2 regions of the Aeromicrobium halocynthiae genome follow, and region 2 is predicted to be linked to the other one. Evidence: riboswitches for the same ligand, from Rfam matches in the RefSeq annotation. Region 2 holds a riboswitch; the other holds the start of a gene.
What was found. Region 2 has a riboswitch for thiamine pyrophosphate ahead of ABD213_RS04915 (ECF transporter S component). Riboswitches for the same ligand answer to the same signal wherever they lie in the genome.
Positions count from the first base shown of each region.

Region 1: another riboswitch for thiamine pyrophosphate. It lies ahead of thiC (phosphomethylpyrimidine synthase ThiC); the one in region 2 lies ahead of ABD213_RS04915 (ECF transporter S component).

Region 1 covers NZ_BAAAPY010000007.1:91,348-100,283, reverse strand. Annotated here, with positions in the region: gene zwf (glucose-6-phosphate dehydrogenase) at 1-1,407, opposite strand, end outside; gene ABD213_RS10820 (hypothetical protein) at 1,669-2,076, shown strand; gene ABD213_RS10815 (LapA family protein) at 2,124-2,537, shown strand; gene ligD (non-homologous end-joining DNA ligase) at 2,547-3,533, shown strand; gene thiC (phosphomethylpyrimidine synthase ThiC) at 3,607-5,292, opposite strand; TPP riboswitch at 5,464-5,573, opposite strand; gene ABD213_RS10800 (ATP-dependent DNA ligase) at 5,875-8,349, opposite strand; gene ku (non-homologous end joining protein Ku) at 8,353-8,936, opposite strand, start outside.
Region 2 covers NZ_BAAAPY010000002.1:177,473-186,408, reverse strand. Annotated here, with positions in the region: gene ABD213_RS04920 (ABC transporter ATP-binding protein) at 1-1,158, opposite strand, end outside; gene ABD213_RS04915 (ECF transporter S component) at 1,162-1,794, opposite strand; TPP riboswitch at 1,784-1,895, opposite strand; gene ABD213_RS04910 (NADP-dependent oxidoreductase) at 2,013-3,032, shown strand; gene ABD213_RS04905 (MaoC family dehydratase) at 3,099-3,569, shown strand; gene ABD213_RS04900 (ABC transporter substrate-binding protein) at 3,623-5,218, opposite strand; gene ABD213_RS04895 (TetR/AcrR family transcriptional regulator) at 5,455-6,117, opposite strand; gene ABD213_RS04890 (phosphotransferase family protein) at 6,209-7,231, opposite strand; gene ABD213_RS04885 (SDR family oxidoreductase) at 7,234-7,992, opposite strand; gene ABD213_RS04880 (long-chain-fatty-acid--CoA ligase) at 8,024-8,936, opposite strand, start outside.

The DNA of each region.
Region 1 (8,936 bases), on a different contig from region 2:
CGGCAGCCGCCAGCCGACGTCGCCCGCGAGGTCGACGGCCTCCTGCGGCCCCCACGAGCCGCGCTCGTAGGACCGCACCGTCGGCCGGTCCTCGAGGATCGGCTGGACCACCTGCCAGAGCCGGTCGACCTCGTCGCCGCGGGTGAACAGCGTCTGGTCGCCGCGCATCACGTCGAGCAGCAGGCGCTCGTAGGCCTCGAGCCCCTCCCCGTCCGCACCCTCCTCGGGCAGGTGGAGGTCGACGCAGGCCGTGGTGAGGTCCATCGTCGGGCCGGGTCGCTTGGCCTGCAGGTCGATCTGCATGCGCGGAGTGTCGGTCAGGTCGAGGGTGAGCTGGTCGGGGGCGAGGGACTCCTCGCCGAACCGGCCGGCGGGCGGGGTCCGGAAGGTCAAGGTGACGCTGCGCCGGGTGTCGCCCATCGCCTTGCCGGTCCGCAGCAGGAACGGCACGCCCTGCCACCGCTCGGTGTCGACGAAGACCTCCGCGGCGACGAAGGTCTCGACGTCGGAGTCGTCGGCGACGTCCTCGTCGTCGGTGTACCCCTCGTACTGGCCGAAGACCACCCGCTCGGGGTCGAGCGGGCGCATGGCGGTGAAGACCTTGGCCTTCTCGTTGCGCAGGCTGGTGGCGTCGAGGCGCACCGGCGGCTCCATCGCCACGAAGCCGAGCACCTGGCTCAGGTGGGTCGAGACCATGTCGCGCAGGCAGCCGGTGGACTCGTAGAAGCTGCCCCGCCCGGCGACGTCGAGCTCCTCGGGGACGTCGATCTGCACCTGCACGACGTGCTCGCGGTTCCAGGCCGGCTCGATCAGCCGGTTCGCGAACCGCAGGGCGATGATGTTCTGCACCGCCTCCTTGCCGAGGAAGTGGTCGATGCGGAAGACGTGCTCCTCGTCGGTGACGTCCTTCAGGGCCGCGTCGAGGGACCGGGAGGACTCCAGGTCGCTGCCGAACGGCTTCTCCACGACGATGCGGGCGTCCTCGGCCATGCCGGTGCGACCGAGCATCCCGATCATCGGCTCCATGGCGCCCGGCGGCACCGACAGGTAGAGCAGGCGGCGTGCGTCGTCGCCGAGCTCCTCCTCGGCGCGACGAACGGCCTCGGCGAGGTCCTCGCCGTCGTCGGCGTCCGAGACGACGAAGCTGAGCCGGTCCAGCAGGTCCGTCGCCGCCGCGTCGTCGAGGTCGTCGACGAACTCCTCGAGCCCCTCGCGGATGGTCTGCGCGAACTCCTCGTCCGAGCCGGGCGAGTGCCGACCCGAGCCGATGACCCGGTAGTCCGCGGGCAGCCGACCGGTGAGGCCGAGGTGGTACAGGCCCGGGAACAGCTTGCGCCGGGCGAGGTCGCCGGTGGCCCCGAACAGCACGAACACGTGCGGCGGAGGGGTCTCGGGGTCGTGGCTCATGGCGCTCCTGGTGCTGGGTTCAGGGGAGGCGACGACGCACGGGGGGTGGCCGCTCGGACCGGCTCGCGGGCGTCGGGCCCGGGTTCCGGTGCTGCCTCCAACGTAGGCAGCGACGCGAGCGCCCGCACCCCGTCACCTCCCGGTGCGGACACCGACTGCGGTGATCAGCAGGTGAATGAATCTGCGCGAATCTTGTTCACACGCCGCGTGGCCGTTACCGTGGACGGAGTCCAGGGCCCCACAACCGGAGGGAGGCCCGGCATGTCAGCTCGATGGCTGCTCGTCTTTTCCGTCGCCAGCGTGGTCGCCGACCGCCTGCCGTCCGTGCTCGAACGCATCCCCAAGGTCGTCGTGGCCAGCGTGCCCGACGACGACCAGTCCGTCCTCACCGTCGAGGTGGACGCCGACCCCAAGATCATCGACGACGTTCTGCGCCAGGTGCGCGCGGCGGACCCGAACGCCCTGCGTCTGCACGACAGCATCATCAGCACGCCGACGCCGACCGGGACGCCTGCGTCGAAGCCCATCGACTTCGAGTTCGGCGACGAGCCGCAACCGTGCGAGCACTGCGCCGACTGGCGCCACGAGGCGGTCACCGACGCCGGCGGCCAGCTCGTCCTGCGCGAGTGGCACCAGGCCGACTGCGCGGTCTACGAGTCCTGGTTGTGATCGGCTGAGCGCTCGCGCGCACCTCGTCGTCGCGGCATGATGACCGTGTGAGCACCGACGGTCCCCGCCCCGAACACCCCCGCCCCGAAGACCCCCGCCCCGCCGACGTCCCACCGGCCGCCACCGGGGGCGACGCGACGCCGGAGCGCACCACCGCGCCACGCCGCGCGTCGGGCTTCGACGCGGACGGCCACGTCAAGGGCAGCCGCAGCGGCGCGCTGTACTTCGGGCTGGTCGTCGCGGCACTGCTCACGATCCTCGTGCTCGTGTTCATCCTGCAGAACTCCGACAGCGCCACGATCCGCTTCCTCGGCTTCGAGGGCGCGTTCCCGATCGGGGTGGCGATGCTGCTCGCCGCCGTCACGGGGATCCTCATCGTCGCGGTGCCCGGGTCGGTCCGGATCCTGCAGCTGCGCCGCTCCCTCGCCAAGAACGAGAAGCGCAACCGCGCCGCGGAGTAGGGACCGCCCGTGGCGCCGGCCGTGGAGGTCGAGGTCGACGACCCCGCGTGGGGGTCGGGACCGCCGCGCGTCGTCCGGGTGACGAACCCCGACCGCGTCTACTTCCCCGAGCGGGGATGGACCAAGCTCGACGTCGTCGAGTACTACCTCGCCGTGGGTCCGGCCCTCGTGGGTGCGCTGCGGGAGCGGCCGTGCATGCTGCACCGCTTCCCGCGGGGGCTCGACGGCGACAAGGTGCACACCAAGCGCGTGCCGAGCGGCGCACCGGTCTGGGTCGAGACCGTGCGCGTGCACTTCCCGCGGTTCGACCGCTCCGCCGACGAGCTCTGCGTCACCCAGGTGGCGCACGTGATCTGGGCGGTCCAGATGTCGACCGTCGAGTTCCACCCGTGGAACAGCCGTCGGGCGGACGTGGAGCGGCCCGACGAGTGGCGCATCGACCTCGACCCCGGCCCCGAGTGCGACCTCGCCACGGTCCGCCGCGTCGCCGGCGTGGTGCAGGAGGTGCTCGACGAGCTCGGCGCGACGGGGTACCCCAAGACGTCGGGCGGACGCGGGCTGCACGTCTACGTGCGGATCCCGCCCGAGCACTCCTTCACCGACGTGCGACGTGCCGCCCTGGCCTTCGCCCGCGAGGTGGAGCGTCGGGCACCGCAGGACGTCACCACCGCGTGGTGGCGCAAGGACCGCGACCCCGCCCAGCTGTTCGTGGACTACAACCAGAACGCCCGCGACCACACGATGGCCGCGGCCTACTCGCTGCGCGGCGTCCCCGACGGCAGGGCCTCGGCCCCGATCCGGTGGGACGAGGTGCCCGACGTCGACCCGCACGACCTCACCCTCGCGACGGTGCCCGCGCGGCTCGAGCAGCTGGGCGACCTGCACGCCGGCATCGACGACGCCGTCTTCGACGTCGCGCCGCTGCTGGAGTGGGCCGACCGCGACGAGGCCGCCGGCCAGGACGGGCCGCCGGACCCGGCGGACACGGACCCGTGAGCGAGCAGCCCGACGACGCCCGGATCGACCGCAACTGGACCGAGCTGCCCCCCAGGCACCGGTCGTCGTCAGGTCACGGTGCCGCGGTGGAGGCATCATCCTCGACATAGACCGATGCGCCCATCTCCACGAACTGCGCCGACTTCTCGGCCATGCCCGTCGCGACATAGTCGCGGACGTCCTGGCTGATCCGCATCGAGCAGAACTTCGGGCCGCACATCGAGCAGAAGTGAGCGGTCTTGCTGGCCTCGGCCGGGAGCGTCTCGTCGTGGAACGACTCGGCGGTGTGCGGGTCGAGGGCAAGGGCGAACTGATCGCGCCAGCGGAACTCGAAGCGGGCCTTGGACAGGGCGTCGTCCCAGTCGCGGGCGCCGGGGTGGCCCTTGGCGACGTCGGCGGCGTGCGCGGAGAGCTTGTAGGTGATGACACCGGTCTTCACGTCGTCGCGGTTGGGCAGCCCGAGGTGCTCCTTGGGAGTGACGTAGCAGAGCATCGCGGTGCCGTGCATGGCAATCGTCGCCGCGCCGATCGCGGAGGTGATGTGGTCGTAGCCCGGCGCGACGTCGGTGGCAAGCGGGCCGAGGGTGTAGAACGGCGCGCCGTGACACCAGTCCTGCTGCAGCGCCACGTTCTCCTCGACGAGGTTGAGCGGCACGTGGCCAGGCCCCTCGACCATCACCTGGACGTCGTGCCCCCAGGCACGCTGGGTCAGCTCCGCGAGGGTGCGCAGCTCGGAGAGCTGCGCCTCGTCGTTGGCGTCAGCCGTGCAGCCGGGGCGCAGCCCGTCGCCGAGTGAGAAGGACACGTCGTACCTGGCGAAGATCTCGCACAGCTCGTCGAAGTGGGTGTAGAGGAAGTTCTCCTCGTGGTGGGCCAGGCACCAACCGGCCATGATCGACCCGCCGCGGGAGACGATCCCGGTGATGCGCTGCGCGGTGAGCGGCACGTAGCGCAGCAGCACGCCGGCGTGGATGGTCATGTAGTCGACGCCCTGCTCGCACTGCTCGATGACGGTGTCACGGAAGACCTCCCAGGTGAGCTTGCTCGCGTCACCGTCGACCTTCTCCAGCGCCTGGTAGATCGGCACGGTGCCGATCGGGACCGGCGAGTTGCGGATGATCCACTCGCGGGTCGTGTGGATGTCGTCGCCGGTGGACAGGTCCATCACGGTGTCGGCGCCCCAGGTGACCGCCCAGGTGAGCTTGTCGACCTCCTCGGCGATGCTGGAGGTGACGGCGCTGTTGCCGATGTTCGCATTCACCTTGACCAGGAACCGCCTTCCGATGATCATCGGCTCGGCCTCGGGGTGGTTGAGGTTGGCGGGGATGATCGCGCGCCCGGCCGCGACCTCTGCGCGGACCAGCTCGACGTCGCAGTTCTCGCGGATCGCGACGTACTCCATCTCCGGGGTCACCACGCCCTGCCGGGCGTAGTGCATCTGCGTGACCGTGCCGGTGCCACGGCGCGGTCGGGGCCGCGTACCGCGCCACTGGTCGCGCGCCTCGCCGCGGCGGATCGCGGCCTTGCCGTTGTCGAGCAGCTGGGTCTCCCGGCCGGCGTACTCCTCGGTGTCGCCGCGCTCGGCGATCCAGTCGGCGCGCAGGGACGGCAGGCCGACCTCGGGGTCGCTGCCGGGTCCGGCCGTGGCGTACCGGTCGAACGTCTCGCCGTTGGTGAGCGCGACCCGGGTGAAGGGGACGCGGATGTCGGCGCGCGATCCGGTGCGGTGGACAGTGCTGTGGCTGGGGTGGATGTGCATCAGACCTCCTGGGTGGATGGGACGAGCGTGTGGACGACGAGACCGCGACCGCGACCCAGCCGGTGCCGTGCTCGTTGGGGGGTCGGTACGCCGGCCTGCTCGAGGACGTGCGCGGCTCCGGTCGTCATCAGGGTCGCCACCGGTGAGTCAGTGATGCCGTGAACACGGGGTAGCACGTCGCTCCTCACTTCCTTCGCCGGCATGACCCGGATCAGGTTCGACGGTCGGAGCGGCTCCAGCCCCATCTCAGCCCGATGCCTCGGGCTCCCGTGTGGAATGCGACGACCGTAGCAGCCGTGCCAGCTCTCTCGGAAGGACGTCGGCCGCTGGACGGCCATCATCGAGACGGTCGTGCCTCTGACCCCCGGGCAGGGACAGGCCGATGCGGTTCGTCCCGATCGTCAGCTCGGCGAGGGGTCCGTCACCGTCGGTGGAGACGGTCACATCGTCGGGACTGGGCGATCTCGCGAGTGAGGGTCCCGGTTCGCGACGAACTCCTCGGTCTCGGACGGCAGCGCGTCCGGGACGGGCTGTTCGAACGGAACCTCGGGAGGTCGAGAGGCGGTGGCCGGCGAAGCATGCTCAGTCCGGACCCTCGACGTCCTCGACCGTCTTGTCCGGGCGCAGGCCACGCCAGACGGGGTGGCGCAGGTGGCCGTCGTCGGTCCACTCGCCGAACGCCACCTCGCCGACGACCTTCGGCGTCACCCAGTGCGCCTCCCGGGCGACGTCGCGAGGTGTCACCACCGGCGCGGTGGTGCGCTCGATCCGCGCCAGCGTCTTCTGCAGGTCGGCGAGGGCACGGTCGGTGAACCCGGTGCCGACCCGGCCGGCGTAGACGAGGCCGTCCTCACCGTCGGGCACGGCGACGAGCAGCGAGCCGATGCCGCCGGAGCGTCCACCTCGGCCCGGTCGCCAACCGACGACCACGACCTCCTGCATCCGCTGGTGCTTGAGCTTGAGCCACTGGGCACTGCGCGTCCCGCTGCGGTAGCGGCTCGTGCGTCGCTTGGCGACGACACCCTCCAGCCCGAGGTCGCGGCTGTGCGCCATCGCCTCCTCCAGCGATCCGTCGAACGCCTCCGGGACACGCACCACCGCCTGCCCGGCGGCGTGGTCGCCGTCATCGATCTCGAGGGAGCGCAGTGCCTCGCGTCGCTGCTCGTACGTGAGGTTCTTCGTGCCCTGCCCACCGATGCGCAGCACGTCGAAGGCGTACATCTGCACCGGCGCGGAGCGGCGCGCCGCCGCGACCTCCCGCGGGCCCGTGAGGCCCATCCGCTGCTGCAGACGCCCGAAGGACGGCGCGCCCGAGGAGTCCAGCGTGACGATCTCCCCGTCCAGGACCGTGTCCTCCAGCGCCAGCTCGGCCAAGGCCTCGACGACCTCCGGGTAGGTCGCCGTGGTGTCGCGGCCGCTGCGTCCGCGCAGGGCGACGGCGTCGTCGTCGCAGTAGGCGATGACCCGCACGCCGTCCCACTTCATCTCGAACGCCCACGACGACTCGTCGGCGAGGTCCAGGGCGGTACCAGCCGTCGCGAGCATGGGCGACTCGTCGGTGACGACGGTGCGTGCAGGCTCCTGCGAAGGCTCCGCTGCCGGTCGCGGGCGCACCGGCTCGGACGGCAACGGCTCGCCCGGCAGCTCCATGCGGTGGATGAGCCAGTTGGTCCCGGTCCTGATGAGCGCGAACTTGGCCCGACGGCTGCCTCCTCCTCGGCTCAGTCCGCCGCCGTCTCGACCGGTCAGCGTGGCGATGACCTCCGCGTCGCGCCACTTCTCGGCCTCGTACGTGCCGCTGTCCCAGATCGTGACCTCCCCGGCGCCGTACTCACCCTTCGGGATCGTCCCCTCGAACGTCGCGTAGTCGAGCGGATGGTCCTCCGTCGGCACGGCGAGGTGGTTCGTCGACGGGTCCGTCGGCGGTCCCTTGGGCAGCGCCCACGAGACGAGCACCCCGTCGTGCTCGAGCCGGAAGTCCCAGTGCAGCCGGCTCGCGTGGTGCTCCTGGATGACGAACGAAGGCTCACCAGAGGTCGTCTCGGGGGCAGCGTCCGGCACCGGCTCGGGCGTCCGGCCCGCATCGCGCTTGGAGCGGTAGAGGGTGAGCCGGTCGACCGCCGGGGCCGGGGTCGCGGAGGCGTCGGAGCCGAGAGCGGCCATGGGGTCGTCACCGTCCGCGACCCGCTCCAGCACCTCCGCCATCGTCAGCTGGCGCAGGTCGGGGTCGTCCAGCTCGGCCCACGTGCGCGGCACGGCGACCGTCGGCTCGTCGCGACCGCGCAGCGAGTACGGGGCGATCGTCGTCTTGTTGCGGTTGTTCTGGCTCCAGTCGGCGAGCACCTTGCCCCGGCGCTCGGACGTGCGCTGCGTGCTGACCACGAGGTCCGGCAGCTCGCCCTCCAGCGCCTGGGCGAACTGCTTGGCGAAGGCGTTGACGTAGTCGGCGTCCATCCCGGCAGGGGTGCCGGGCCCTGGGCGGCGACGGGTAGAGCCACCGCGCAGACCGGCATACAGGTGCAGCCCCTTGCTGCCGCTGGTCACCGGGACCGCGTCCAGTCCGAGGTCGTCGAGCAGGTCCCGTGCGACGTGGGCGACCTCGACGCACTCGACGAGGCCCGCACCCGGACCCGGGTCGAGGTCGAGGACGAAGCGGTCGGGATCGAGGTGCTCGCCCCGCGAGCCGACCCGCCACTGGGGCACGTGGATCTCCAGGGCCGCCACCTGGCCCAGCCACGCGAGGGTCGCGACGGAGTCGACGACGACGTAGCTCGTGCGCCGGCTCGAGTGCTGCAGCGAGACCCGCCGCAACCACGACGGCGCCGAGTCCGGCAGGTTCTTCTCGAAGAAGACCTCGCCACCCACGCCATCGACCCACCGCTTGCGCGTCGCGGCACGGTCGCGCACGTGCGGCAGCATGACCGACGCGACGGCGACGTAGTAGGAGATCACCTCGGCCTTCGTCGTGCTCGTCGCCGGATACATCACCTTGTCGAGGTTGGTCAGCCGCAGGCGGTGGCCGTCGATGGTGACGGTCTCGCCGGTGCTGCGCGGCACGGGTCAGGCCTTCTTGCGGGCGGTGCCCTTCGCCGCCCGCGGCCCGGCACCCCCGTCAGAACCACCCTTGCCGCCCTTGGTCGCCGCCCGTCGCTTCTTGCTCCGCTCGACGCTGCGCTGCAACGCCTCCATGAGGTCGACGACCTCCGCGTCGCCACCGTCCTCGCTCTCGCCGAACGTGGCCGACGTGTCCAGGGTCTCGCCCTGCTCGAGCTTGGCCTCGACGAGGGTGCGCAGCTGTTCCTGGTAGTCGTCGCTGAACTCCGCCGGGTCGAAGTCCGCCGCCAACGAGCTGACCAGCTGGGAGGCCATGTCACGCTCCTTGGCACTGATGCGGGGCACCGTCTCCAGCACGTCGAACTCCGCCTCCCGGATCTCGTCGTCCCACAGCATCGTCTGCAGCAGCAGCGTCTTGTCCCGCACCCGCAGAACGGCCAGGCGGGTCCTCTGGCGCAGCGCGAAGCGCACCACGGCACTGCGGTCGGTGTCCTCCAGCGCGCGGCGCAGCAGCGTGTACGGCTTGAGCGACTGCTCGTCCGGCTCGAGGTAGTAGGCCTTGTCGAGGCGGATGGGGTCGATCTGCTTGG
Region 2 (8,936 bases):
CGCCGTCAGTCCGAGGTGGTCGAGCACCGCCTCGACGTCCACGGCACGCCCTGTCGCCGTAGCGGTCAGGGCCACCTCCTCGGCCACCGTCCGGGAGAGGATCCCGTGCTCGGGCTGCTGCGGAACCCACGCCGAGCACCTCGCGAGCGCCGCCGACGTCAGCTCGTGCCGACCTCCGGCCGTTCCCCGGGTCGGCTCCTGCAACCCCGCGAGCACGGAGACCAGTGTCGACTTGCCGGCACCGGAGGGTCCGGTGACGGCGTGCAACCGGCCCGGGGCAAGGTCGGCGTCGAGACCCTGGAGGGCCGTGGTGCGCACCGAGCCCTGCACCGAGCGCCGCACCAGGGTCACCGCGAGATCGCGCACGGCGATCGGCTCGGCCGGCTCGGCCGGGCGCACGAGGTCGTCCGGGAGGACCTGCGGCGCGGGGGCGGGCAGGCCCGGCATCCACACGCCCAGGTCGCCGAGGGCGTCGCGCCACTCCCGGACGAACGCCTGCGGGTCGGTGTCGGCGCGCACCGACCCGTCACGGCCCAGCACGACCACCCGGTCGACGACCTCGAGCCACGGCTCGATCCGGTGCTCGACCACCAGGAGGGTGGCTCCTGTGGCCTCGACGACGTCGGTCACGGCCGCGCGCACCGATGCGGCGTTGACGGCGTCGAGCATCGACGTCGGCTCGTCGAGCAGCAGGAGTCCGGGCCGCATCGCCAGGGCTCCGGCGAGCGCGAGGCGCTGCAGCTCACCGCCGGAGAGGGCGTCGGTCGGGTGCCGACGCCCCTGGGTCAGGCGGACGGCGGCGAGGCTGTCGTCGACACGCCGCCAGATCTCCTCGCGCGGCAGCCCGAGGTTCTCCGGGCCGAACGCGACGTCGCGACCCATCCGCCCGGCCACCACGGCGTCACCGGGGTTCTGGCCGACCAGACCCAGCACGCCGTCGGCGGACGCCCGACCGGTCACGTCACCGGCGAACGTCTCCCCCAGGGCGCCGACGAGCGCGTTGAGCAGCGTCGTCTTGCCGGCGCCGCTGGGCCCGGCGAGCAGCACGCGCTCGCCAGGCTCGATCGTCAGGTCGAGGTCGCGGACGACGGGCTCGCGGCGACCGATCGGGCGCCAGCCGAACCCCTCGAACCGCACCTCGACCGGTGCGACCTGCACGGCTCAGTTGCTGACGGCGTCGCGGTCGTGCGCCTCGCGTCCGGCCGGGAACGCGTCGAGCGCCCCCGTCGCGGCGAGGGACCGGACGAGCACCCAGCCGAGGGCACCGGCGACGAGTGCGCCGGAGATCGCGAACAGCACGCCGTAGACGACGCGGTACCCCACCGACCAGTCCGCGTAGTAGAAGAACGCCTCGTAGACGGCGCCGAAGACCCCCGACATCGCCCCCGCGAGGACGGCGACGGGCAGCGTCCACACCCGGTAGGCGAAGGCCAGCAGGATCAGCTCCGCGCCGAGACCCTGCACCACCCCCGAGAGCAGGACGGTGAAGCCCCACTCGGTGCCGCCGAGGACGAACATCGAAACGATGGCCGCCGTCAGCTCGGTGGCGAACGCGGCGCCGGCCTTGCGGACGACCAGTCCCCCGACGACGCCGGCGACGAGCCACGGCCCGGCGAGCAGGCCTGAGGCGGGCGGGTAGCCGACGACCGTCGCGAGGTCGATGATCCCGTAGAGCTTGCCCCACGCCCAGAACACGACGCCGAAGGCGACGCCGAGCGAGGCGATGGTGACGAGGTCGATGGTGCGGTAGGAGGTGACCGATCGTGTGCGGCCACCGGTAGGTGCAGAACTCATGATGACTCCCTTCGCCGGTGCTAACCGGAGCAGGTTCAAGGGTCTGCGGCTTCTCCGCACTCTCAGCGCCCTCTGCGGGTGGCGCTCCCCTGTCGTGTGGGGTCAGCGTAGCGAATGCGGACCGCGGTCACGTGACGCGGTTTTGAATCCGAGTTCATGTTTGGTTAGTTTGCGGGTTCACGCGGCGTGGACGACGCCGCAGACAGGAGGCGCCAGTCATGACGCGCACGTCCCAAGAGGTTCGACTCCTCAACCGCCCCATCGGGCGTCCCGACAGCTCGACGTGGGAGATCACCGAGAGCGCGATACCCCCGCTCGGTGACGGGCAAGTCCTGATCGGCGTGCAGCACGTCTCGATCGATCCTGCGATGCGCGGATGGCTCAACGACGTCCGATCGTACGTTCCTCCAGTCCAGGTAGGCGAGGTGATGCGCGCCCAAGGAGTCGGGACCGTACTGGAGTCGCGGACCGACGACCTGGGCGTCGGCGAGAGCGTGACCGGGATGTTCGGCGTCACCGACCTTGCGGTCACCGACCCCTCGACCGTGACCCGCATCGACACCTCGATCGCCGACGGGCCGACGTGGCTCGGCGCCCTGGGCATGCCGGGGATGACGGCCTACTTCGGCCTCCTCGACGTCGGCCGCCTGACGCCGGGCGACACCGTCGTCGTCTCCGCTGCAGCCGGCGCCGTCGGCAGCATGGTCGGCCAGATCGCGAAGGCGCACGGGGCGCGGACCATCGGCATCGCCGGGGGACCCGAGAAGTGCGCCTGGCTCGTCGACGAGCTCGGCTTCGACGCCGCCGTCGACTACAAGAACGAGCGCGTGCTCGCCAGCTTGCGCAAGCTCGCGCCGGAAGGTGTCGACATCTACTTCGACAACGTCGGCGGGGAGACGCTCGACGCGGCTCTCGCCAATCTCCGCCGCGGAGCGAGGGTCGTCGTCTGCGGTGCGATCTCGACGTACAACGAGACCTCCCTGCCACCCGGACCGTCCCGCTACATGTCACTGCTGGTCTTCCGGGCGTCCATGACGGGCTTCGTCGTCTTCGACTACGAGGACCGTTACGACGAGGCACAGCGAGCGATCGCGACGTGGCTGGAAGAGGGAGCGGTGTCGGCTCGCACGCACGTGGCAGAGGGCGGCGTTGCGGGCTTCCCACAGGCCCTCGACATGCTCTTCGACGGGCGCAACACGGGGAAGCTGGTCCTCGAGATCGCACGCCGACCCTATTGAATCCGAATTCATCTTCATTTAGAGTCGATGAAACCGGCATTCGGCCGCAATCGCTCGAGGAGACCCATGACCACACCGACCACACCCATCCGACCGACGACCGTCGACGAGCTCAAGGACCTCGTGGGACGTGAACTCGGCCCGACCGAGTGGCACGAGATCACCCAGGAGCGCATCCAGTGCTTTGCCGATCTGACGGGGGACCACCAGTGGATCCACGTCGACCCCGCTCGCGCAGAGGCGAGCGACTTCGGCTCCACCATCGCGCACGGCTTGTACAGCCTTTCCCTGGGCCCGGCGTTCATGGAGTCCCTCATGGCGTTCGACGGGTTCGCCCACAGCCTCAACTACGGGTACAACAAGGTGCGCTTTCCCTCACCGAACCCCGTGGGCTCGCGCATTCGCATGCGAGCGACCATCACCGCCGTGGACGAGGTCTCCGGCGGCGCCCAGGTCACGACGACGCAGACGTTCGAGCGCGAGGGCTCCGACAAGCCGATACTCGTCGCGGAGTCCGTGGGCCGCTTCTCGGAGTAAGCCGCACGCAGGAGGGGCGGTGACCGATCCGGTCACCGCCCCTCCTGCGTCCCTCAGCCCTCGGTTCGGATGGTCCTGAGGTCGATCGTCCGATACTCGGTCTGGAAGGTCAGACCGTTGGCGAAGTAGTCCGCGACCGGCCACAGCAACGGCTTGAGGTCGGTGCGCTCCAGCAGTGCGGCCTCGGCCTCGCCCCAGAGACGGCATCGCTCGTCCCCGGTGGCACCCGGCGCCTGATCGGCCAGCCGGTCGAAGTCGGGATTCCTCACGCGACCGAAGTTGTAGGCGCCGCCTTCGCCGAGGTTCGAGCTCATCTTCGTCACCAACGGGTAGGGGTGCGGGGCCGCGCTGAGGAACGGGAAGACCACCAGGTCCCACGGTTCCTGGTCCCCGTAGACGATTCCGGCGGCCTGGGCCTGCGTGCCGTTCGTGACCTCCACCTCGATACCGAGCTTGCGCAGTGCATCGGCGATGTAGTCCGGACCGGAGTTCTGCACGTCGTACCCGACGAGACGCAGGGTCAGCTGCTCACCACCTGGGCCGTATCCCGCCTCCTCGAGCGCTGCGGCTGCAGCGGCCGGGTCGTGCTTCAGCCCGATCTCGGCGTTCTCGGGGGTGTAGCAGTCCATGTTGGACGTGATCACCGTGTCGGCGGGCTCACCGACCCCGAACGACGCCGCTTGCGTGTACTCCTGGGCGTCCACGGCCAAGGCGATGGCTCGTCGCAGGTTCTCGTCCGCCAGCGGGTAGCCGTCACGCTGGTTGAACATCAGCGAGTCGGCCTGATAGGCCTTCCCCTTGATGGGCTCCGCGTCGGAGGCGAGACGATTGGCGTCACGACCGAGGATCGCGGCGATGTCGGACGCGCCCGTCTCGTAGAGGTTCGCCCGCGTGGAGTCCGCCGTGACGACCTTCATCGTGATCTTCTCCGGCAGTTCGGCCAGGTCCTCGACCGCCGGGCTGTCCCAGCGCTCGAGGACGTAGGTGTCGCCGCGGCTCATCGAGGCGATGCGGTAGGGCCCGGTCCCCTGGGGCTCGGTCGCGAGCGCCTCGACGTCGGCCAGCCCCTCGGGACAGACGATGAAGGCGTTGCGGAAGCCGTCGAGCAGGTCCGTGTGCGGGTCCTCGACCTCGACCGAGACGGTTCGGGCCTGCTCGTCCGACTCGATCGACGCCACGCCTCCGGAACCGAAGAGCCGGCCCGTGTAGATCGAACCGGTCTCGGGGTCGGCAAGTCGCTCGATGGAGGCCGCGACGTCGTCCGCCGTCAGTTCCGTGCCGTCAGCGCACGTGAGGGTCTCCTTGAGCTGGAAGTCGACGCGAGTCGGCGTCACCTCCCAGGACTCCGCCATGGCCGGGATGTACTCCCCGCTCTCGATGTCACGACGCACGAGCGTGTCGTAGATCGCCTCGTACATCTGCACGGCTCCCTGGTCGGCCGCAGTGAGCATCGGGTCGAAGGTGTCGACGTCGTTGCGCAGATCCATGGTGATCTCCGTCGGCGCCTCGCCTGCCGCGACCCCGAAGTCCCGGTCTCCGCCGCCGGCGCAAGCGGCCATCGATCCGACGAGCAGTGTGGCCACGGCGGCTCGACCGCGCGTGACGAGGGATCGGGATCCCCTGGTGGCGACTTTCGTGCGTGAGCTCATGCGTCCGAACCTTTCGGTGTCCTCCTGCGGTCCGGCGGGTCGCCGGCCTGCTTCATTGTGACGCTCATCTCACCTCTAGTCAAACATGAACTCATATTCATTTCTCCGGGCGTGAAAGCCGCCGGGCACGGCCGGCGAGCCGGAATGACGCGAGAGGGTAGCCGGCGCACGGCTCGGTTCGGGGTCGCCCAGGCGAGCCGCCCGAAGGAGCTTCTGGCGGCCGCCCTCCCGAGGACCTACTGCAGCCGCAGGGCGTTGCACCACAGACGCGTGGAGACCTCGACGAGGTCGTCGAGCGGTGCCGACTCACCCAGCACGAAGGTGTAGTAGGCCAGACGGCTCACCATCGCCGACAGGGCGCGCGAAGCGAACAACGCGTCGAGCTCGGGGTCGACGAGACCTTGGGCCTTCAACCGCTCGATGCCGCGGGCGTTGCGCGCCGAGAACTCGCCACTGCGCTTGCGACGGAGCTCCCGGAACTCAGGGTCGATGCTGGCCACCTGCTCGAGCAGCCCCATCAGCTTGGCGTTGCGCTGGTAGGCCTCGAAGTACGCCCGGTTGCTGGCCTCGATGACCGCGCGTGGATCGTCCAGGTTGTCGATCCTCGCCATCCCCGGGTGCATCATGTCCTCCTTGGCAGCCTCCAGCACCGCCCGGAAGATCTCCTCCTTGCTGTCGAAGTACGTGTAGAAGGACCCGGTCGAGCACTGGGCCTGCGCCGTGATGTCGGTCAGCCGCGCGTCGAGGTAGCCGTCACGCTCGAAGATGAACCGAGCGGCGTGCACCAGGTTCGCTCTCGTTCGAGCCCCTCGTGTCGTGGCCGGGGGCTGACGCACCGTCTCGCCGGCTGCCGCGACGACCGAGCCGGTTCCGCGTGAGCGCTGACGTCCCCTGCTCACGATCGACGGTCTCCTTCGGCTCGATGTCCTTCCGCAGTATAGGCAGTTCGCGTCCTCATGTCCTGGCGGCGCGACCCGGCGGCCTCGGCGCTCACCACCCGCCCGCTCGCGCTTCCTCGTCCGCACGACGCAACAGGCCGTCCACCACGGCGGCATCGACGCGACCCGTGGTCGCGGTGTTCCGGGGCTCGTCGAGCGAGCGGCGCAGGACGCCCTCGGCGATGATCGCGATCTTCCACAACCCCAGGACGTGCCAGAAGTCGACACCGTCGACATCACGCCCGCTGCTGTCGGCGTAGACCTGCACCAGGTCGTCCCGACTCGGGAACCCTGGAAGAGTCGGTCCTGCGAAGCCGGGGACGACGCTGTCGTCCGCCTGCGGCCAGTAGGCGAGCAAACCTCCCAGGTCGGCGAGAGGATCACCGAGGGTGGACAGCTCCCAGTCGAGGACCGCGCGGACGGCGCCGTCACCGATGGAGGTGATCACGTTCATCAGGTGGAAGTCACCGTGCACCAGGGTGACGTCGACCTGCTCGGGGATCCGCGCCGACAACCGTGTCGCGAGGTCGTCGACCAGAGGCAGGTCACGGGTCCGGGAGTCCTCCCACTGGCGGTGCCAGCGCCGCAGCTGCCGCTCGGCGTACGGTCGCCGGCTCGCCAGGTCGGAGAGGCCGGTGGCGTCGAGGTCGACAGCATGCACGGCACCGAGCGTGCGCGCGAGCGAGTGCCCGATGGCGGATCGTCGCTGCGGGTCGATCGCCTCCACCGAGGTCATCGAGTCCACCACGACGCCGGCGACGTGCTCCATCAGCATGATCGGTGCATCAGTGATCGTCGGATCGGTGCACAGTGCGTGAGGCAGCGGGATCGGGACGCCCGTGCCGACGAGGGCTGCCATGATGCGGTGCTCACGCGCGACGTCGTGCGCCGACGCCAGCAGGGAGCCGAGCGGGGGGCGCCGCAGGACCCATCGGCGTCCGTCGGCGTCCTCCACGAGGAAGGTGAGGTTCGACTGACCTGCGCCGACACGCGTGAACGTGATCGGGGCGCGAGCCCCGATGTCGAGGCCGGCGACCCACCCACCGATCGTCTCGGTGTCGATGAGCGAGCTCATGCTCATCCGCCGGTGGACGGCGCCAGCAGCTGGCCCCCGTCGATGACCAGGGTCTCGCCGGTGATCCAGGAGGCACCGTCCCCGGCGAGGAAGCCGACCGCCGCTCCCACGTCGGCCGGCTCGCCGATGCGTCCGAGCGGCGTCACCGAGGCCACCTGCTCCTCGTGCTCCTTCCACAGGGCTTCCGCCAGCCGCGTCCGGACGACGCCGGGCGCGATCGCATTGACCCGGACGCGGGGTGCGAGCTCGAGCGCGAGCTGCTTGGTGACGTGGATGAGCCCCGCCTTGGAGACGTGGTAGACCCCCAGGTCGGGTCCGGCGGCCAAGCCACCGACGGAGGCCGTGTTGATGACCGTGCCGCCGTGTTCCTGCATCCAGGCCCGCCACACCAACCCTGTCCAGAGGACGGGCGCCCAGAGGTTGACGTCCATCGTCTTGGCGAAGCGACTGTGGTCCTGATCCACCACCGGGCCGAACGCCGGGTTCGTGCCCGCGTTGTTGACGAGGATGTCGATGCTGCCGAAGTGGTCGAGTGTCGTGTCGACACACGCCTGCGCCGCGCTCTCGTCGACGCTGTGTGCGGCCACGCCCAGTGCTGTCCCCCCGATGCTTGCCGCCGCGGCATCGGCTGCTTCCTGGTGGCGCGACGTGAGGACGACGTTGGCGCCGAGATCGGCGAGGCTCGCAGCAGCGGCGAGGCCGATGCCCCGGGACGCGCCGGTGATGATGGCCGTTCGGCCGGTCAGGTCGTAGGTCTTCATGATGTCCTCTCGTGAACGACTGGAAGGGTTGTCAGACGGCGGACCGGCGGACGTGGGTGCCGTGGGAGCGCACCGACCCACGGTCGATCTGGCGTTTGAGGATCTTGCCCGTCGCGCCCTTGGGCAGCTCCTCGACGAGCTGGTAGACCCGGGGCACCTTGTAGGCGGAGAGACGCTCCGAGGCCCACTCCCGAACCTCCGCGGCGCTGAGCTCGACTCCGGGGTGCGGCGCGACGACGGCGGCGACCTCCTCGCCCAGGTGGTCGTCGGGCAACCCGATGACGGCGACCTCCCTGATGGACGGGTGCGCGTAGAGCACCTCCTCCACCTCCCGCGGGTAGACGTTGTACCCCCCGCGGATCACGAGGTCCTTCTTGCGATCCACGATCCAGAGATATCCGTCCTCGTCCCTGCGGCCCAAGTCGCCGGACAAGAACCAGTCGCCGCGCATCACCTCGGCGGTGGCCTCGGGGCGACCCCAGTACCCCTTCATGACCACCGGGCCCCGGATGGCGACCTCACCGACAACTCCTGGCGGCAGTTCTTCACCAGACGGATCCACGACCGTGACGGAGAGTCCCGTGAGGGGTGGCCCGACACTTCCCTCCCGGCGCTCCCCCGCCGGCGCGTTGAAGGTCGCAGCTCCCGTCGTCTCGCTGAGTCCGTACCCGTCGAGGACCATGCACCCGAACCGGTCGTCGAACGCCTTCGCGACCGACAACGGCAAGGCCGCACCCCCGGAGGTCGCGAGGCGCAGGTCCGACACGTCCTCGCGGGTGACCTCCACGTCGGCGTGGAGCATGGCGTTCCACATCGTGGGGACTCCCGAGAGGATGGTCAGCCGATGGTCCGCGGCCATCTGCAGCAGCCTCGCTCCGTCGAAGGGACGCAACAAGGACAGGCTCGCGCCGACGTGGAAGGCCGCGCCCATGACGCAGACCTGG